One region of the Paenibacillus vandeheii genome, then DNA from elsewhere that is predicted to be linked to it. Evidence: riboswitches for the same ligand, from Rfam matches in the RefSeq annotation. Region 1 holds a riboswitch; the other holds the start of a gene.

The links. A riboswitch is a leader RNA that binds a small molecule or an ion and turns the genes downstream of it on or off. The one in region 1 is predicted to bind cyclic di-AMP.
Region 2: linked by a shared signal. The riboswitch ahead of P5G61_RS04695 (HAD family hydrolase) and the one ahead of P5G61_RS06960 (C40 family peptidase) in region 1 are both predicted to bind cyclic di-AMP.

Annotation. Positions count from the first base shown of each region.
Region 1 is NZ_JAROCD010000003.1:296,835-299,950, reverse strand. Features, by position in the region: gene P5G61_RS06970 (glycine C-acetyltransferase) at 1-780, opposite strand, end outside; tRNA gene P5G61_RS06965 (tRNA-Leu) at 1,176-1,259, opposite strand; cyclic di-AMP (ydaO/yuaA leader) riboswitch at 1,566-1,697, shown strand; gene P5G61_RS06960 (C40 family peptidase) at 1,703-2,167, shown strand; gene P5G61_RS06955 (carboxymuconolactone decarboxylase family protein) at 2,267-2,596, opposite strand; gene P5G61_RS06950 (hypothetical protein) at 2,713-2,931, opposite strand; gene P5G61_RS06945 (hypothetical protein) at 3,056-3,116, opposite strand, start outside.
Region 2 is NZ_JAROCD010000002.1:421,816-424,931, reverse strand. Features, by position in the region: gene P5G61_RS04705 (Nramp family divalent metal transporter) at 1-562, shown strand, start outside; gene P5G61_RS04700 (HAD family hydrolase) at 725-1,408, opposite strand; gene P5G61_RS04695 (HAD family hydrolase) at 1,581-1,976, opposite strand; cyclic di-AMP (ydaO/yuaA leader) riboswitch at 2,096-2,272, opposite strand; gene P5G61_RS04690 (glutathione peroxidase) at 2,640-3,116, shown strand.

The sequences.
Region 1 (3,116 bases):
GATCAGTTGTTTTTTACCAGCCACATAACCGCCGACAACGCCGATCGCCTTGGAAAGAGTACCAATTTGAAAGTCAATGCGGTCGGACAATCCAAAATGCTTCACGGTTCCCGCACCTGCTCCGAGAACGCCCGAACCGTGGGCATCATCCACATAAGTAATCAGATCGAATTCTTCTGCTATTTTCACGATTTCGGGCAGCTTTGCTATATCACCATCCATGGAGAAAACCCCGTCGGTGATGACCATAATTTTATGGTACTGACCGGATTCCTTGGCATCTTTCGCCTGCTGTCTTAAATCATTCATATCCGAATGCTTAAAGCGAATCACCTTAGCTCTCGACAGGCGGCAGCCATCAATAATCGAAGCGTGGTTCAGCTCATCGGATAAAATCGCATCATGCTGGTCCATTACCGCGGATATAGCAGCCATATTGCAGTTAAAACCTGATTGATACACGATAACGGCTTCCGTTTTTTTGAAACGGGCCAGTTTTTCTTCAAGCTCAATATGAAGATCCATCGTACCATTGATTGTTCTCACAGCCCCTGCGCCTGCCCCGTATGTCTGCGACGCCTTAACTGAAGCATCAATCAGGCGGTAATCTGTTGCCAGTCCCAAATAGTTATTGGAAGACAAATTGATTAGGGACGTTCCGTCGATGCGAATAACAGGACCATTTGCACCCTGCAGCGTATCGATGACGTTATATAGACCTTTAGTCTTTAGATCTTCGATGTTCGAACTTAAAAATTGGTCCAATGCCTGACTTGACATTCCATTCCCTCCTCGATATACGTATGTCCTCGTACAGGAGACATAGTATTCCTCCAAAAAACCCTGTTATAAAAGGAATTAAACTAATTTCAATGTATCATCTTTTTCATTCTTTGTACACATGTGGTGGACAAAAAAATAAAATATCCGCAAAAAAACATAGCGATTGCTTCCCCCATTCCCGGAAGCAATCGCTACTAAATCTTTGCTTATATCTTTTGCTGTCATTAACCCATCAGCTTCGTGAGTTAGAAAAAGACGGTTTAGTCTCTAGAACGATATATCCTGTAGTTCCGCGCAGGTGATGAGTTGAAGCCTGAATATCCTGACAAATATAAAAAAGGCTCTGATCTGCATAAAAGCGCAGAACAGAAACCTATTGATGATGAGTATGATGCGGTCGAGAGGACTCGAACCTCCACGGGGGTTAGCCCACACGGACCTGAACCGTGCGCGTCTGCCAATTCCGCCACGACCGCGTATATCATATCTCCGAGAAATTATATCGCGGCGACAAGAAATAATATATCATGTGCAGGTAATTAGTGTCAACAAAAAAAATATAATTTCCCACTTCAATGTATGTAATATAACCAATACATTGTCCAATTTCTCTCCAGTTGAAACAGTAGTTACTTTTTTGTCATCGATTAGAATCCAACATTCGAGTTTTTTCAACATAAAAAGTCAGAATTCCGTTAACATTGAGGTGCTAAGAAAACATTAAAACAGGTTTGACATTTTCGTATTTATGCAATATAGTTTCAAAAGGTTACAAAAACTTAATTATTCATTTGCCGAGTTTCATGTTTGAAAACGGGGGAACCATTTTGGGTGAATTATTCTTATACATAGGAAATATAGGGAACCTTCTACCGAACCCTTAGCTAACTCCGTAGGCATCGAAGGGAGAACACAAATTTTGAAAAAGCTTATCATCTCCATTTTTGGAGCAGCAGTACTATTTACATCCGGGGCAACAAGCACTGAGGCAAGCAGTATTAACACCGTGGTAAACAACATGACAGGCATACCTTACAAATGGGGTGGCACTACGCTCGCCGGGTTTGATTGCTCGGGATTCATGAGATATATTTTCAACAAATACAGCATTGAATTGCCACGTACTTCGCAGCAGCAAGCCAAGGCTGGTACGCCGGTATCCAAAGCTAATCTGCGTACAGGTGACCTGGTGTTCTTTAATACGATGGGTAATGGCATTTCACATACAGGTGTATATATCGGTGGCGGACAGTTCGCTCACGCTTCGAGCAGCAAGGGTGTAAGTATCACTCAATTATCCAATCCTTACTTTAATGATCGTTACGTAACAGCTCGCCGGGTAACAGGACAGTTTATGTATAACAAAATGTTGGGCAAAATATAAGTTGAACACGAAAAGGCTTCGGTTATAACCGGAGCCTTTTCTTTGTCTACCCTACATTTTCTACAGAAAGCTGGACAAAATGGTTCTGCAATACATAGGTTAATGTAAAGCCTTCTGTACTCTCATTGCACCCTGAGACAGCGCATGGCCTCCGCCTACGGCTCCAGCCACAGCCACCGTCTCCATAATCTCCTGATCGGTCGCTCCTTTGGCACGTGCCTCTTCCACATGGTAGAACGTACATACCTCATTATTGGCAAACAATCCAATGCCCAGGGCTATTAGCTGTTTGGTCTTGGCATCCATCGCTCCTGCCTGAAAACATTCTCCAGTGAACTCATGATAGGACTTCACCACTGCAGGCAGCACGTCGCTTAATTCACCCATCTGATCTTTATAGGCATGAACCTTATCATTCATCAGTGTCATGGTTACCGCACATCCTCTCGGCTGATATGTTACAAACTCTCACTGTACCTATCTTCTCTCCCGAGAGCTGCAATTATGCCAAAACTTCCATGGTAAATGAACCTAAAATGCATGTCCTATTCTTCGAGCAGGCTCTTGCGTGGTTCGCTGAACAACTGATACTGATAATTCCGGTCAAGCTTGACCACACGACGATTCTGACGGCGAATGAGTACCTGCTCCCCGTCCCAGGCTACGACAATGCCTGTCACATCATTGGACTGAATCTCGTCCCGAATCACCCTTACTTTTTCACCCGATAAACGCAGTGCATCCAATTCTGCATCACTGATCATATTTCCGACGCCTACTTTCTCCATAAAAATTATTTACAAAAAGAGACCTAAATGAAAAGTCATTTAGGTCTCACGTGACTGTATTGGACTGTCATGTCATTCGAAAGTATGTCCCGACTGAAAGTTACCGCTGCGCGTGCTCTTTGCTGTCGTTCTTCTCAAACCAAAAATCAAGCACTTTGGCG
Region 2 (3,116 bases), on a different contig from region 1:
GTATTCCACTATGGATTCAACCATCGCTTTAACGCTGGCCCTGTTCATCAATGCAGCCATCCTAATTGTTTCAGCTGCCGTGTTCCATAGTGCAGGTATGACCCAGGTCGCGGAAATTACGGATGCTTACCATCTGCTGACACCTTTGCTGGGAACCACCATAGCCAGCATCCTGTTCGGTGTAGCCCTACTGGCTTCAGGCCAGAACTCAACACTCACAGGCACGCTGTCCGGACAGATTGTAATGGAAGGCTTCCTGAACATTCGTATTCCGGCGTGGCTTCGTCGACTGGTAACACGTCTGATCGCGATCATCCCGGCGGTCATCGTAACAGCCATTGCCGGAGAGCACGGAACAGAGGAACTGTTGATTCTGAGCCAGGTTGTGCTGTCCCTGCAGCTACCCTTTGCCGTCATTCCGCTGATCATGTTTACGAGTGACAAAAAAAGCATGGGGGATTTTGCTAACAAGCTTTGGCTCAAAATCACCTCCTGGATCATTGCCGGAGTTATTGTTGTCCTGAATGTGTATCTGATCATCCAGACCATTATGCTGTTCTAAGCTAATTGAAACGAATCCGTATTTTGTCTAACTCAAAAAGGCTGATCAACTCAAGTACCGTTCCCTTGAGACGATCAGCCTTTTATATGTTTTAGCAGAACCTAATCCAACCTGATCCATACCGATTAGATTAGCTCTTAAATACCGCTTTTAGTTTATTTATCAATTTTGAGTTACCATCAGCAAGGGAAGTAGCTCATCCAGTGATTCAACCGTCCAGTCCGGACGCTCTGCATCTGCTAGCTCCGGCTGGAACCTGCCATACCCCTGCAAAATTCGGATCGTGTGCATACCCAGCTTCTTAGCCGGAATAATATCATTATCAATCCGATCGCCGATCATGACCGCTTCCTCCGGTTTACATCCCGCCTGTTTCAGAGCTACAGCATACAATTCAGGATCAGGCTTGGACACTCCTTCTTCAGCGGAACAGGCCAGCACATCCACATACTTGCGTAAGCCGTAGCTTTCCAGACGATTTTCCGTTCCCGGGCTCTGATTGGCAATGATGCCAATCTTATAGTGCTGCGACAACGTCTGGAGAACAGCGTCGGCTGACGCGAAGGGGCGCTCAAGCTCTTTGCGGAACTTTAGCTTCTCCTGTATCTGTTCCCGGTGCCCTTCATCGCTAATAAGGGTACGAATAGCCAATTTCATCGGCCATTGCTCGTAATTTCGGTAGGAAGCGGCAAATAGTTCTCGTACCGTCTGCATTTCCACCTGGTAACCCAGTGCGCAAGCTTCACGAACGAACTGACCGATAATATCATCCACCGGCTCCCATTCGTCCACGAGCGTATCCCCCACATCAAAGAACAACCATTGTATTCCACGTACATCCGGCACGCCTATTCCTCCTCGTTAGCCACAGGAAATTCATTTCCCCATTACCCAAACCATAAAAAAGAAGACTCACCATCACGCATGAGTCTCCTCAAGATTCCGTTTATTTATGATTTCAATTATAACAGGCAGCTTACATCGGATCAATCACAGGAATAGCACTAGACACTAGATACTAACCATTAAGCAAAAACCCAACTTCCCCATTCAAGGAATATACAATACGGTCTGCACCCATTCCCCGATAAATCCCTTTGGGATGGCTCTGTTCTGTAATGACACACAGGGACTTGGATGTCCAGGAGCGGCAGATCTGCAAATATCGGCAGGTCAGGTTTAAGCTATTTTCAAAAATAAAAACATTGCCAACACTGCCTTGCGGCAAAAACCATTTCTGAGCTGCAGCCGTGTTCATGCGAATGACATGCTCCACACCGATTCTCCGGAGCCTGCGCTCTTCCCCTGCACTGTTGGTCAGAACGGCAAACGGCATTTTTTTGTACATCAGCAATTTGATAAATTTACGTCCTGCTTCATTTGGAGCAGTCACTAAGATCATCTCTTTATCCATCATTTGTTCCTCCCTTGGCGTGAAAAGACAACAAAAAAGAAGCGTGGGGGACCAAGGCCTCCCGGACGCTTCTTAATAATCCATAGCAAAAAGACACTATGAACCAGCGTACGGCTTGTTGCCTCTCCCTTCTAACGCTTACGAGGTTAGCTGACGGATTCGGACGCGAGAGTCGCCCTATTTCCGGCTGTCACCGGAAAATTCACCCCATGGATGCCCACTGTCCTGGACAGTTCATCCTGTTGGTTCCCCCGTTTCCCACCCATGAATGAATGGAAACTCAGCGATTAAAACATCGTTCCTTTATCATCATTAATCAGAGCGATATTATCGTTTGTTTCGTTTTTCATGTAAAATTTAATTTAAATTGGAATTACGATATGAATCATACACCCGTGCCATATCGGTGTAAAGTCTGCGCAGATCACCGAATCGACGGATTTTTGCCATTTCCCATCAATAATAACGCTTACAACACATCCATTCTCTACCCATCTCTTTAAAGCTCTCTAATTCTCTCTTTAGCGAAATTCAGGTAGCAAAACATTCACAGTTCATACACGAGAGGTCCAAATGGGGTTAAAAAAACAATATTAATTTTGCAATATTTAATTGCAATCAATATAATAGAAGATAGAAGAATATGAAATGGAGGCGATTTTCATGTCAGTCTACGACTACAAAGTAAACACCCTTCGCGGTCAGGAAGTTGAGATGTCCAACTATCGTGACAAAGTATTGCTTATCGTGAATACAGCAAGCCAATGCGGCCTTACACCTCAATTCAAAGGTCTGCAAGAACTCCAGGACAAGTTTAAAGACTCCCCATTTGAAGTTCTTGGTTTTCCAAGCAACCAGTTTGCACAGGAAAAAGGCTCTTCTGATGATATTGCCGAGTTCTGCCAGATGAACTATGGTATCAGCTTCCCGATGTTTGAGAAGATCGATGTGAATGGTTCAAGCGCTCATCCTCTATTTCAGCATCTTACCAAAGAAGCACCCGGCGTACTCGGCTCCAAAGCCATCAAATGGAACTTCACCAAATTCCTTGTGGATCAGAACGGACGTGTTCTGAAACGGTATGCTCCCAAAACAACACCTGATAAAATTGAAGCAGACATCAAAGAATTGCTCAAATAA